2 linked regions of the Desulfosarcina ovata subsp. ovata genome follow. The protein of the gene in region 1 interacts with the protein of each later gene in a pairwise test. Links are inferred from orthologs where the notes say so. Each region holds a gene or a part of one and is shown on either strand. Other genes may lie near its edges. The genes, in order: odhB and lpdA.

Region 1 (7,306 bases):
AATCGAAAAGCAGTATGCCCATCCGACAGGATCAGGCGGAAACCAGCTCGATATCTTAAAAAAGAAGTTCACTGCCAGTTACAGGCAACATCGCAAACATTTTACTTGAAGGGGGCCGGGAGACAACCGATCAGCTTCAAATACAGCTTTCGGCCATCAGCGCTGAATCAGGAAGGGCATCAAAAGGCACGGCAGGATCAGGTTCCGGTAACCCGTTCCATCGCCTCTTGTCTGGTTTTGCAGGCAATGCAGTAGCTGGTGACCGGCCTGGCCTTGAGGCGGGCGATACTGATGGGCTCTTCGCAGGTTTCGCAAATCCCGTAAGTTCCCTCCTCGATCGCCTGAAGACACTTTCTGATTTTTGCAATCAAGCGGCTCTCGCGCTCGCGCATACGCAACTGATTGTTGCGCGCCAGGTCCTCCGAGGCCCGATCCAGGGGATCGGCCTCGGAAGTATATGCCGTTCCCAACAGTTCCCCAACGGCGACACCCGCCTTGTCAAGCAGCGTATCCAGTTCCGCTTGCAGAAGATTCCGAAAATAGTCAAGGTCTTTTTCGTCCATTGGACCATCCTGGCAAAAGGTTACATCGTTCAGGTAGAGGCAATGTACCTGGGGCATCTGGGTGTTGGCTGAGAATTTAAGATCGAATAACAGAGAATCAATAGATGACGGCCGCGTTATAAGCTCAGATTTTGATGAGTTTGTCAAACAGCCTTTTGAGCTGCGCTGGCAAACCGATCCATCTTCAAACTCAGGAGGCATAGATGGAACACTGGCGGACATGCATGGCCGCCTCCTGCAAGGCCTCGGAAAAGGTGGGATGGCCATGGATGGTGCGTGAAATATCCTCGCTGCTGGCACCGAATTCCAAGGCCAGCACACACTCGGCAATCATGTCCGCCGCCCGCGGGCCGATGATGTGAACCCCCAGGATGCGGTCGGTCTTGCCGTGGGAAATCAGTTTGACAAATCCATCGGTCTCGCCCATGCAGCGGGCCCGCCCCGCCCCGGAGAAGGGGAAACTGCCCACGCAGTAAGGGATCTCCCGTTCGCGGACCTGCTCCTCGGTCAGCCCGACACTGGCCACCTCGGGCCAGGTGTAGACCACCGCCGGGATGGTATCGTAGTTCACCTCACCGGCACGCCCGGCCATGCACTCCACGGCAGCAGTCCCCTCGGCAGACGCCTTGTGGGCCAGCATGGGACCGGGCACCAAATCGCCGATGGCGTAAATGCCCTTGACGCTGGTGCGATATTCCTGATCCACCACAATCTGACCGGTGCGTTCGTCAGTCTCGACCGCCAAGGCCTCAAGCCCAAGCCCCCGGGTCAAGGGGCGACGGCCCACCGAAACCAGCAACCGGTCGAAAGTCATCGTCTCTGTCTTGTCGCCGGTGGCCAGCACGGCCTTGACCGCCTTGCCCGACACCGTGGCCTCGACCACCCGGGTATCCAGCTTGAACTGCATGCCCTGGCGCTTGAGAATCCGGTCCAGGGTACGCCCCACCTGGCCGTCCAGATTGGCGGCAATCTTGGGCAGCATCTCGATAACGGTGACCATGGATCCCAAACGGTTCCAGACCGAGCCCAGCTCCAGGCCAATATACCCCCCGCCGACAATGCCCAACCGGCCGGGCACGCTATCGAAGGAGAGCGCCTCGGTGGAACTGACAATATACTCACCATCAAACGTGAGTCCCTTGACTTCGAGCGGCTCCGAACCGGTAGCCAGCAAAATGTTACCGGCGGACAGGGTAAGTTTTTTCTTTTTGCCCGTGTCCACGTCCACCGTCCCTGGTGCCGTCAGCGTCGCCAAACCATGGATCACCTCGATATGGTTGCCCTCCATCAGTTTGCGCACGTTTTCGGTGAGATCTTCCACCACCTTGTCCTTGCGGGCCAGCATGGTGGCCAGATCCAGACCGACCTTGCCGGTCTTGATGCCGTATTCGGCAAACCGTTCCTTTGCCAGGTGGTAGTACTCGGAAGCGTCCAAGAGGGCCTTGCTGGGAATACAGCCCACATTGAGGCAAACTCCGCCGAGCCGTGAGGATTTTTCGACCACGGCGGTCTTCATGCCAAGCTGGGCCGCACGCACGGCGGCCACGTACCCGCCGGGACCGGAACCGATGATCACCAGGTCGAACCGTGTCTCTTGTGCCATCTTTACACCTCCAATGCCATGCGTTCCGGATTCTCAACAAACTCCTTGACCCGCTTCAGGAAGGTCACCGCGCCCTTGCCGTCCACGACACGGTGGTCGTAGCTGAGCGCCACGTACATCATGGGCCGGATGACGATCGCGTCGTCGATCACCACCGGCCGTTTCTCGATTTTGTGCATGCCCAGGATACCGCTCTGGGGCATGTTGAGGATGGGCGTGGAGAGCAGGCTGCCGTAAACACCGCCATTGCTCACCGTAAAGGTGCCCCCCTCCAGGTCGGCCAGTTCCAGCCGGTTATCCTTGATTTTGGTAACGTAATCCACAATCGCCTGCTCCACCTGGGCGTAACTCATGCGTTCGGCATGGCGGATCACCGGCACCACCAGTCCGCGCTCGGTACCCACGGCCACGCCGATATGCTGGTAGTTGTGATAGATAATGTCGCCGCCATCGATGAAGGCGTTGATCTCGGGGACCTCCTTGAGCGCCTGCACACACGCCTTGACGAAGAAGGACATGAAACCCAGGGCGACGCTGTGGCGTTTCTGGAAGGCATCCTTGTACAGCGAACGGATCTGCATGGCCCGTGACATGTCGATCTCGTTGAAGGTGGTCAGCATGGCCGTGTTCTGCTTGGATTCCAGCAGGCGCTCGGCGATGCGCTTGCGGATGGGCGACATGGGCTTGCGCGTTTCGAAAGCGGCCGGATCGTCAGCGGCCTGGACAGCCGGTGCCGACGGGACGTCGGGGATACCCGCAGGGGCTTTTTCCAGATGCAGCAGGATGTCACCCTTGCTGATGCGCCCGCCGGGACCGGTGCCCTGTATCTTGGAAATATCGAGGTTCTTCTCGGCAATCAGGCGGCGGACCGAGGGGGCCAGGGCCATGCCCTGCGGAATGACGGGTGAGCCCGCCGCTGCCGGTACCGCCGGTGTCGGCGCGACGGATTGAGGAGCCGCCGATTCCTTTTCCGGCGGGGTCACCGGTTCTTTCGCCGCCGTCGGTTGCGGAGCGGCTGCGGCAGCCCCCCCAGGCTCGATCGATCCGACCACTGCGCCAATGGCGACCGTTTCACCGGCCGGAACGGTAATGGTAAGGACCCCGTCGGCTTCGGCCACCACTTCCAGGGTGACCTTATCCGTCTCGATGACGAACAGGGGGTCGTCCTTGCGGACCGTGTCGCCATCCTGCTTGAACCATTCGGCCAGGACGGCTTCCTGAACCGATTCGCCAACACTGGGTATCTTGATTTCGATGGACATGGACGCTCCTTGGAAAAATTTAATGTTTGGATGGATTACCCGGCGACCTCACCCGACTGGCCGTGGAGGCCGATGGCCTGATCCATAATGCCATCCTGTTCCATTTTGTAAATCTTGGGGAACCCGGTGGCCGGGCTGGCCGACGCGTTGCGGCCCACATAGGCAAGTGTCTTTTTCAGCATCTCGCCCAGCCGGGGCCGGATATACTGCCAGGCGCCCATGTTTTCCGGTTCCTCCTGGGCCCAGATCCACACCGAGGCTTTTTTGTACCGGCCGATTACCGCCTTGAGCGCTTTTTCCGGAAAGGGATGCAACAGCTCCACCCGTACGATGGCCGTATCGTTGGCTTTGATCTGCTGGCGCCGGGCGATCAGTTGATAGTAAAGCTTGCCGCTGCAAAAGACTACCTTTTTGATCGAGGCGCCGGCCCCGGCATCATCGATCACCGGCGCAAAGGCTTCGTCGGTCAGCGACTTGAGAGAAGAGATCGCCATGGGGTGGCGAAGCAGGCTTTTGGGCGTCATGATCACCAGGGGTTTACGAAACGGGGCGTTGATCTGGCGGCGCAGCAGGTGGAAGTACTGGGCCGGTGTGGTCAGATTGGCCACCTGCATGTTGTCGCCTGCGCACAGCTGGAGGAAGCGCTCCATCCGGGCGCTGGAATGTTCGGGCCCCAATCCTTCCCAGCCGTGGGGCAAAAGCAGGGTCAGCCCGCAGAGCTGCTGCCACTTGGCCTGTCCGCTGGCGATGAACAAATCGATAACGCACTGGGCGTTGTTGGCAAAATCGCCGAACTGGGCTTCCCACAGGGTCAGCACATCGGGCCGGGTCACTGCATAACCGTATTCGAACCCCAGTACGCCGGCTTCGGCCAGAAGGCTGTTGTAAACGGCAAACGGCGCCTGATCCGGCATCAGTCGATTCAACGGAATATGCGGCTCACCGGTCTGGTAATCCCAGAGCACACTATGACGCTGGCTGAAGGTGCCCCGGCCCACATCCTGACCACTGAGCCGCACGGGGTGGCCCTCGGCCAGCAGGGAGGCAAACGCCAGGGCCTCGGCACCGGCCCAGTCGATCCCCTCACGGGCCGTGACCGCCTCCAGGCGCTGATCCAGCACGCGTTTCAGCCGTGGATGAACGGTAAAGCCGTCCGGCATATCGGCCAGGCGCTGGGCCAGGTCGGTCAACGTCTTTTTGGCAACCGCCGTTTTCACCGAATTAAAACTGAAGGTCCCGCCGACCCCGTCCCATTCCGGGAAAAAGCGCGGTTCCGGAAAAAGGCAGGTGGACCCATGGATCTCCTCGTAGGCGGCGTCAAGCCCCTCATTGATGGCCGCTTCAAATTTCTCGACGGTTTCCCTGGAGACGATCTTCTCGGCCATCAGTTGTTCAGCGTACACCCGATTGAGCGGTGGCCGTTCCCGGATGCGCTGGTACATGGTCGGCTGGGTGAAATAGGGTTCGTCGCCCTCGTTGTGACCGTACCGGCGGTAGCAGACCAGATCGATGACCACATCCTTGCCGAAGCGGTAGCGATAATCGGCGGCCAGGCGGGCCACGTGCACCACGGCTTCGGGATCCTCGCCGTGGACATGGAAAATGGGCACCATCAAGCCCTTGGCCACATCGGTGGAATAGCGGGTGGACCGGGCGTCTTCGGGAAGGGTGGTGTAGCCGATCTGGTTGTTGACGATCACATGGATGGTGCCCCCCGTACGGTAGCCCTTGAGCTGCGACATATTCAGGGTTTCCGCCACCACCCCCTGACCGGCAAAGGCCGCGTCACCGTGCAGCAGCACCGGCATCACCATCTGCTCCGGCCGCTCGGGAAGCCTGTCCTGCCGGGCCCGGACCATGCCCTCGACCACCGGATCGACCGCTTCCAGATGGCTGGGATTGCTCACCATGTAAAGGGTCAACGGATCCCCGCCGCCCATGTCCCGCTGGGAGAGGTAGCCGTTATGGTATTTGACATCTCCCGATCCCACCAGGTCCTGGGGATCGTAGCAGCTTTCGAATTCCGAGAAGATCTCCTCGGCCGGTTTGGCCAGGATGTTGCGCAGCACATTGAGGCGCCCCCGGTGGGCCATGCCGAGAATCAGTTCCCGGCAGCCGGCGTCGTGGGCCCGCCGGCAGAGGGTGTCCAGCAGGGGGATGAGGGATTCGCCGCCCTCCAGCGAGAACCGGGTCACACCCACATATTTTTTATTGAGAAAGGCCTCGAACAGCGCGGCCGCCGAAATCTGCCGCAGCAGATCGATGCGCGAATCCGGGGAAAGCTCGGTCCGGTTGCCGCCAGGCTCCATGCGTGCCTGCAGCCAGGCCCGCTCATCGGGGTCCTGAAGGTGCATATATTCGACCCCGACGCTGTGGCAGTAGGTCTGCTTCAGACGGCCGACGATCGCCTTGAGCGGTGCCGCGCCTGACGCCATCAGGTCCGGTGCGGCAAAAGTCCGCTCCATATCGGCGGCGTCCAGCCCGAAGGCTTCGAGATCCAGCAGGGGGTGGGATGTGGGACAGGCCGAAAGCGGATCCATGCAGGCCAACAGATGACCGATATCCCGGTAGCGATGAATCAGGGCTCCGACGTGGGCCTGGCGAAGGGCCTGTTCAGGGTCCCCATCGCCCGCCGATACGGGTGTTGCAGCGGCGATTTCGAATCCCCGGAAGAAAAACTGCCAGTCCTCTGGCACGGAAGCGGGATCGGACTTCCATTTGCGGTATTGGGCGTCGATAAAATCGGCGCTCAGGGTTTCGGACAGATTCATCTTCCGCACTCTCCTGTAAGCGCTATAGCATTCAAGATAATGTTTTTCGGCGGCGTTATCGGTCGTCGCGGTATAATTGATACAGCTTCCTCCCTCTGGCCTTGCCAAAAACATTATCTTAAACACTGATATGATGGGTTATTATTTTATTTCTCTATTAAAAGATCATCCGGCTGAAGCGCCGGTCACCGGCACGCCGGCCTGCCGGCAGAACCAGTCGGTAACCACACGACCGACCTGTTGCTGGTGCTCGGAACGGGAAAGCATGTGATCGCCACCCTCGACAATCAACAGCTCCACCCGTGCCGGATTGGCCTCCCGGGCCAGGTGGGCTTCAGACACGGGAATGATCGTATCGCGGTCACCGTGCACCACCAGCATGGGGATGTCCAGGGCGCGGGTGGCCGCCAGCATGTCGTAATGGTCGGCGTCGTCAAAAAAATCCCGTTTCAATTGAATCTGCTGTTCCATGCGATCTCCATGGAAAAATGCGGATCTTGCTCCCTATTATCAAGATCCATGCCACCACCGTCAAGGAGAAAGGCCCCGTAAAAGGGCCTTCTTCCCGTGGCTGAAGATAAAAACCATCACGTCGGGAACAACGGGCCGGCTGTTTTATGAGACAACGTGTCTCACGTTTCACGAATCATGGCGCACCCGTTTATGGATGCCGGTCTCTGAAGCTTTTGATGATAACGGGAATGAAAAATGAGAAAACAAACAGGCCGATGGAAAAAAACACCTTGGGGGAAATCAGTGCGGCCCAGTTCCCCGAAACCCAGACCGTTTTGAGGGTACCGATAAAAAAAGTGAAAATAAACGTCCCCACAACAATCCCCAGGCCAGTACCGGCAAAATAGTCTGCAAAACGCACCCGGGTCAAGCCCATGCCGAAATTCATGGGCGTAAAGGGAAAGTAGATCAGCCGCAAGTAGAGCACCGTGGCAAAACCGTTGCGCGCAATGGCGGCATCGTAACGGCTGAGCCGGTCTCCGATCAGTGAAGCGGCAAAATCCCGTCCCAGCGTCCGTCCGATGAAAAAACCGCCGACCGACCCGATCATGGCACCGATCCAGACCCACACGAAACCCCAGAAAGGGCCAAAAA
Region 2 (7,302 bases), 200 kb from region 1 along the record:
ATGGCCAACGTCGAGCAGGCCGTGGATGCGTTCAAAGGGATGGGGCATACCGTGGAGAGGTGGGCCGGAAGCCTGCCGGATGTGGGCGAGGCGTGGTCGACCCTGATCGCCACGGATATTTACGCCCAGCTTGGCGACCTTTCAGAGGAGGATCGTGAGACGATTGGACGGACCCTGCTGGCGGCGGTTGACCGCACCCGGCATCTGACCGTGGCCGAACTGACCATCATGCAGCGTCTGCGGGCGGAGCTGAACCGCCGGTTGGAAACGCTGTTCGAGTCATTCGATCTGCTGCTTACCCCGACCATGCCCACCGAGGCCTTTGACGCCGGCGGGCCGCCACCGGCTGAGATCGACGGGCACCCCATCCCGCTTCTGGGGGCGGTGGCGTTTACCTATCCCTTTAACCTTTCCGGCCATCCGGCCGCGACGGTGCCGGCCGGCCTGACGCCCACGGGGCTGCCCGTAGGCCTGCAGATCGTCGGGCCGCGTCATCAGGACGACCGGGTCCTGCAGGCGTCCCGGGCCTATGAACGGGCCAGGCCCTGGAAAGACCAGCGGCCGGGGGATCTGACTAAGCCTTGACAGTTGCCGGAACGGATTGCGGACCGCTTGCAAAACGGTCCGCAAGAAACCATGCGTGGTTAATAGGGTAGGTGGTTGCGCTGCGTCGTGCGGCCCTCAAAGACAGTCGAAATGCCGTAACGACCCTCGTCGGCAATATCCACTGCCGAGAACAGGGGGGGGGCCATGCTGGCCGCCTGGAAACACTGGACGCGGTTCAGCAATGGGCAGGAAGCGGCACATATGTTTTTATCCTTGTCCCGGTTGGGGCAGTTTCGACAAGGTGACTGCGTCATGAGGGGCTCCTTTCCGTCGGTTTGATGGTGGATAGGGCGGTGGTGATTCCGGGCGCGTCAGAATCGACGACAAACCGTTGCTTGCCATATTCAAAAGCAAGATCGATACCATTTTGAACATATTGAATTTATATATATTTTTTAGATGTCTTCCGATCTGCCATGGCAATATTCCTGACAGATTGTAAAAAAGGGGGATGATGGGCCAGGGGCAATCATGACTTGCGCCGGGTCAGGGATGCGGTATACGTAAGTCCACCATCAAGGTCATTGAAAAGCGCTGTCCGGAGAGACCGGGCGGGTGAAGGCGGTCAGCCTTGCCGGTGCGCTTCGTTCTGCGTCGGTGCATCACCGAAGCGGACATCGCGGACGACGGCATCTTTGGCGATTTTGAAGACGCTGGCGAAGGTCATCACCGTACGGCCGGCTTCGTCCTGAATTTCGCATTGCCCTTTGAGGATGGTATCCTTGCGTTCGGAAACGTGGGCCCGGGCCTGTACGATGCCCTTTTTGACCGGACGCAGAAAGCGGTTTTCCATGGCGATGGTGGCAAAATGGGTGCCCGGCGCCACCACGCTTTTGATGGCCATGACCACGGCGGTATCGGCCAGGCTGACCAAGGCGCCGCCGTGCATCAGCCCGGCCCCCTGGGCCAGGATTTTGAGAAAAGGCATCTGCAGGATCGCCTCACCGGCTTCAGCACTGAGAATTTCCATGCCCAGGAGCTGCTCGTAGGGCGCGCAGCTGATCCAGGCCGGCATGCTGAAACGGTGAGGACCGGTATGATTGTCGGCATCCATGCAGGTGTTTTTAACAGAACCGGCCGAAAAATCAACCGCCAACAAACAGACGTTTTCTATTTGTGAGGTTCCATGTCCCGATTGACCAGAAAATCGACGAAAACGGCCGGAAGCGCTCCCGGCACATTAATTCATGTGGGCGAGAAAAAGACGGATCGTGTCCATCTCTCCATGATGCACTATGCGGGGGCGGAGTTGATCGAGCAATCCCTTGATGGTATCGAAACGGCATTGCCCCGGCTCAAGCCCGGTGCCACCACCTGGATCAACATCGACGGCATTCACGATGTTACCCTCATCGAGCAGATCGGTCGCCTGTTTCACATCCACCCGTTGACCCTTGAGGATATTCTCAACACCACTATGCGGCCCAAGGACGAAGCTTTCGACGAATATCTGTTTGTCGTGCTCAAAATGGTCCGCTACGATGCCACGGATTGTCTCATTACAGCCGAACAGATCAGCCTGATTCTGGGAGAAAACGTCCTGTTGTCCTTTCAGGAGGCGGCCGGTGATGTTTTCGAACCGGTCCGGGAGCGGATCCGGAAGGGAAAAGGGCGAATCCGGACCGCCGGGTGCGACTACCTGGCCTATGCGCTCCTCGACGCCATCGTGGATCATTACTATGTGATTCTGGAAAAACTGGGGGAGCGGCTGGAAGCCCTCGAAGAAAGCATTGACGAAGATGCCGATGCCGGCATGCGGGAAGAGATTCACGACATCCGCCGGGAGCTGATCTACCTGAGGAAACAGGTCTGGCCACTGCGGGAAGTGGTTGCCCACCTGCTCAAGGGAGACAACCCGTTCATCGGTGAAACCACGGGCATGTTCCTGCGCGATGTTTACGATCACACGATCCAGGCGATCGATACCATCGAGTCGTTCCGGGATACCTTGTCAAGCTTGCAGGATCTCTACCTGTCGACCATCAGCAACCGCATGAACGAGGTGATGAAGGTGCTGACCATCATTGCCACCATCTTCATCCCGATCTCCTTCATCGCCGGCGTCTATGGAATGAATTTCTCGCACATGCCCGAGCTTGGCTGGCGCTGGGGGTACCTGACCGTTTGGCTGGTCATCATCGCCGTGGTCGTCGCCATGCTGTTGTTCTTCAAGCGCAAGAAATGGTTGTAAGCTGTTTTATTTCTTCTTTTTCTTGGGCCGGTAGTAGTGCGTGGCCGTGCCGTGGAAAATCTCGGCGGCTTCCTTGAATGTTTCCGACAGGGTCGGATGGGGATGGATGGTCAGCCCCACATCGGTGGCGTTGGCGCCCATCTCCAGGGCCAGGGTCGCCTCGGCGATCATCTCGCCGGCACCGGGTCCTACGATTCCGACCCCCAGCAGCTGTTCCGTCTCGGGGTCGATCACCAGCTTGGTTATCCCGTCACTGCGGCCCAGGGTGGTCGCGCGGCCGGATGCGGCCCAGGGAAAGCGGGTCACTGCCACCGTGAGGCCTTTTTTCTTGGCGTCACTTTCGGTTAGCCCGGCCCAGGCCACTTCCGGGTCGGTAAACACCACCGCCGGTATGGCCACCGGATCGAAAATCACGTTCTTCCCGGCGATGGTCTCCACGGCAATGCGCGCTTCATAGGAGGCCTTGTGGGCCAGCATGGGCTGTCCGGCCACATCGCCAATGGCAAAAACGGCATTCGCGGATGTGCGGCACTGGCCGTTGATGCGCACGAATCCGTTGTCGTCCACCGCCACCCCGGCGTTCTCGAGTCCCAGGCCGGCCGTGTGGGGCCGGCGGCCCACGGCCACCAGAACCCGCTGGAAAAGCTGACTGACCGGCTTTTCGGCATCGCCGCCAAAGGTGACCTTGATTCCGTTTTTCTGGAATTTGACCGCCTCCACGGTGGTGTTCAGCCGGATGGCCTTGAACCGTTCGGTCAGTCCTTTCTGCAGAAAACGCACCAAGTCCCGGTCCGCCCCGGCCAAAAGATGCGGCAGCATCTCCACCACGGTCACCTCGGTCCCCAGGGAGGCGTATACGCTGCCCAGTTCCAGCCCGATATAACCACCGCCCACCACGAGCAGGCTTTTGGGAATCGTTTCCAGGTCGAGGGCATTTTTCGAGTTCCAGATGCGATCGTCATCTGCTGGAAACATGGGCAGCCCCGAGGCCCGGGAGCCTGTGGCCAGGATGGCATACTGGAACCCCAGCGTGCGGGTCTTGCCGTCCGCCTCGGTCAATTGCAGGGTCCGGGCGTCGGAAAACGCCGCCGTGGCACGCACATAGGTGATTTTGCGCTGGGCCACCAGGCGTCCCAGGCCGCCGGTCAGCCCGGCAACCACATCGGTCTTCCACTGGCGCAGTTTATCGATATTGATTTTGGGCTTGCCGAATGAAACCCCCCAGGCATCGGCATCGGCAGCCTCGTTGATCAACCGGGAGACGTGCAGCAGGGCCTTGGATGGAATGCAACCCCGGTACAGGCAGACGCCACCGGGGTTTTCCGCCGGATCGATGAGGGTTACATCCATGCCCAGATCGGCCGCCAGAAACGCGGCCGCGTATCCGCCTGGCCCGGCACCGATCACCGCCACGTGGGTTTGATTGTCAGTCATGCAGCATACTCGCTTTCTTCACTTTGCGACGCGGGCAATCCACGCCGATTATTCGAAAAACAGGGCTAACGGTTGCTCCAGGCCTTCACAGATCCACCGCAGAAAGCGTGCCGCGTCGGCACCATCGAGCATGCGGTGATCGTAGGAGAGGGAGAGCGGTAAAATGGTTCGCGGCTCGAACCGATCCTTTATATAAACCGGCCTGACCGAGGAACGGCTCACGCCCAGAACGGCCACCTGGGGCCACAGCACCAGCGGCGTAAAGCCAACCCCTCCGATACCACCTTGGTTGGAAATGGTAAAGGTCCCGCCCTGCATTTCATCGGGTTTGATTTTTTTGCTGCGTGCCCGTGACGTCAGGTCACCGATCGCACCGGCCAGTTCGAGAATGCTTTTGCGGTCGGCATCCCGGACCACCGGAATGAGAAGCCCTCGCGGGGTTTCGGCCGCGATGCCGATGTGGATATATTTTTTCAGGATGATCCAGTTGCTGGCAACGTCAATGCTGGCATTGAAGCGGGGAAAGCGCTTCAGGGCTTCGGCAGCGACCCGGGTGAGGATCGCCGTCAGGGTCAGCCGTGCCCCGGCCTGCTCCGCCCGCGCAGCATTTTTTTCGATAAAGGCCATCACGCCGCTGATGTCGGCTTCATCGAACTGGGTGACATGGGGAATGGTACTCCAGCCGGTGGTTGTGCTCTGGGCGGTCAGCCGCCGGACGGTTTCCATCTCCTTGACCTCGACCGGCCCCCATTGGCTGAAGTCGGGGTGGGGGGCCGTGTCGGCCGAAGGCACCGTTCCTTCATGGCCGGCCGGTTCCGGCATGCGCCGACGAACATGCGCCTTTACGTCCGCTTCGCTGATTCGCCCGCCCGGACCGCTGCCCTGGACCGTGTAAATATCGACACCCAGTTCCCGGGCGATGCGCCGGGTCGACGGCGCGGCAGGCACGGGAGAACGATCCGTGGCGGGAGCCTCGGGCACCACTGCCGCGGCGGCGGGTTTGGTTGGTGCCACGGTTCCGGGTTCGGTCGCCTCGGTAACCTCGCCGGTATCGGCGGGCGAACCGTCGGCCGCTTCGTTTTCGGTTTGCAGGGGGGCCGTTTCGGTTTCCAGCCGGGCAATCACATCGCCCACTTTCATCTGGGCACCCGGACGGGCCAGTACCTCGGTAATCCGACCGGCAAAGGGCGATGGAATTTCGACCAGTGCCTTGTCGGTCTCCAATTCGATCACCGTATCGTCCACCGCGATGGTATCCCCTTCCTTGATATGGACGGCCACAACCACACCCGCTTCAACGTTTTCTCCAATTTCCGGAACCTTGATGGCTTCTGTCATGGATTCTCCTTCCATTAGGCTGGCGGAAAGAAATAATTCCACCATCCTGCTTGTCTTTGTGCCCGTCTACCGCGTTACCGCCACCGGCACATATTCCCGATATGCACCGGTGGCGGCGCCTTGTAGACGACCCCAAATCCGGTGCGATCTGGGGGAATTATTTCTTTCCGCCAGCCTTAGACAAACAAGGGGTTGGACCGATCGGGATCGATCTCCAGCGACCGACGGGCCTTGTTGACCGTGGCCATGGGTATTTTTTTCTCACGGGCCAGGCCGGCCAGCGCGGCAAAGGCGATATGCCGGGCATCCACCTCGAAAAAATCCCGCAATGCCTCACGCGTATCGCTGCGGCCGTATCCGTCGGTTCCCAGGCTGATCAGCGGGCCGGGGAGGTGGCGGGCAATGCTTTCGGGCAGCACCTTGAGGTAATCGCTGGCCGCCACAAACACTCCCGCGGCACCGTCGGTCTGCCTTTGCAGGAACGATCGCCGCGGCGGTTTTCCCGGATGGAGCCGGTTCCAGCGATCGGTGTCCTGGGCGTCCCAGTAAAGGTTCTTATAGCTGGTGACGCTCCAGACCGTGGTGGCCACACCGTATTCGGACTCCAGCCGTTCGGCGGCCTTGAGGCATTCATTGAGGATGGCGCCGCTGCCCAGAAGGTGGGCGCTGGCTTTGGCTTTGGGAATTCCCGGGGCCTGGAACCGGTAGATGCCGCCCAGAATCCCCGCTTCCGCGTCTTTGGGCATGGCCGGCATGGCGTAAAATTCGTTGCCGATGGTCAGGTAGTAGACCAGGTTTTCCCCCGCCTCCAGCATGCGGCGCAGTCCTTCGCGTACGATGACGGCGATTTCAAAGGCGAAAGCGGGATCGTAAGCCAGAAGCGATGGATTGGGCAGGGCCAGGACGTGACTGTGGCCGTCCTGATGCTGCAGCCCTTCGCCGGCCAGCGTGGTGCGGCCGGCCGTGGCGCCGAGCAGGAAACCGCGTGCCTGAACGTCGCCGGCGGCCCAGATCATGTCGCCGATGCGCTGAAAACCGAACATGGAGTAAAAGAAGAAAAACGGCACCATGTTGATGTCAAAGGTGGAGTAAGCCGTGCCGGCGGCGATGAACGAAGCCATGGATCCGGCCTCGGTAATGCCCTCCTCGAGGATCTGGCCATCGGTAGCCTCCCGGTAGTAGAGCAGGCTGCCGCGGTCCACCGGCTCGTAGTTCTGCCCCATATGGGAGTAGATGCCGATTTTGCGGAACAGGCTCTCCATGCCGAAAGTACGTGCTTCGTCGGGAACGATGGGAACAATATAGCGCCCGATTTTCCTGTCGGCCAGCAGTTTGTTCAGCAGGGTCACCATGACCATGGTGGTGGCCACCTCGCGCCGGTCGGAGCCCTTGAGGAATTCGCCGTAAAGAGATTTTGCCGGCGGACGGAAAACGGGCACCGACACGCTGCGGGCCGGCAGAAAACCGCCCAGGGAGCGTCGCCGCGCCTTGAGATAACGGATCTCCTCACTGTCGTCGTCAGGCCGGTAAAACGGCGCATCCTGAATGCGGTCATCGGGGACAGGAATGCCGAAGCGGCTTCTGAAGTGGCGCAGTTCGGCTTCATTGAGTTTTTTCTGCTGATGGGTGACGTTGCGCCCCTCACCGGCCTCGCCCAGGCCATACCCCTTGATGGTCTTGGCCAGAATCACCGTGGGCGAGCCCTTGTGTTTCACCGCCGCCTGATAGGCGGC

Evidence for each region.
Region 2: the proteins of odhB (region 1) and lpdA interact in binary tests that used the Escherichia coli proteins (3 or more experiments, as listed by UniProt). The link is inferred for Desulfosarcina ovata subsp. ovata from one-to-one orthologs.

What each region holds. Positions count from the first base shown.
Region 1 is NZ_AP021879.1:4,665,956-4,673,261, reverse strand. What follows is about bases 1,299-4,283. They hold odhB (2-oxoglutarate dehydrogenase complex dihydrolipoyllysine-residue succinyltransferase), read right to left. Parts: upstream 3,429-4,283; coding sequence 2,169-3,428; downstream 1,299-2,168. Other genes in these bases: GN112_RS20670 (2-oxoglutarate dehydrogenase E1 component), read right to left, coding at 3,464-4,283; lpdA (dihydrolipoyl dehydrogenase), read right to left, coding at 1,299-2,166. Also shown: GN112_RS20685 (TraR/DksA family transcriptional regulator), read right to left, coding at 198-563; more of lpdA, read right to left, coding at 754-1,298; more of GN112_RS20670, read right to left, coding at 4,284-6,199; GN112_RS20665 (prolyl oligopeptidase family serine peptidase), read right to left, coding at 6,365-6,670; GN112_RS20660 (TVP38/TMEM64 family protein), read right to left, coding at 6,861-7,306. UniProt on the Escherichia coli protein: E2 component of the 2-oxoglutarate dehydrogenase (OGDH) complex which catalyzes the second step in the conversion of 2-oxoglutarate to succinyl-CoA and CO(2).
Region 2 is NZ_AP021879.1:4,868,029-4,875,330, reverse strand. Bases 2,018-4,998 are described here. They hold lpdA (dihydrolipoyl dehydrogenase), read right to left. Parts: upstream 4,232-4,998; coding sequence 2,804-4,231; downstream 2,018-2,803. Other genes in these bases: GN112_RS21465 (2-oxo acid dehydrogenase subunit E2), read right to left, coding at 4,280-4,998; corA (magnesium/cobalt transporter CorA), read left to right, coding at 2,018-2,797. Outside these bases: GN112_RS21490 (amidase), read left to right, coding at 1-585; GN112_RS21485 (hypothetical protein), read right to left, coding at 645-860; GN112_RS21480 (PaaI family thioesterase), read right to left, coding at 1,172-1,705; more of corA, read left to right, coding at 1,733-2,017; more of GN112_RS21465, read right to left, coding at 4,999-5,569; aceE (pyruvate dehydrogenase (acetyl-transferring), homodimeric type), read right to left, coding at 5,746-7,302. UniProt on the Escherichia coli protein: Lipoamide dehydrogenase is a component of the glycine cleavage system as well as of the alpha-ketoacid dehydrogenase complexes.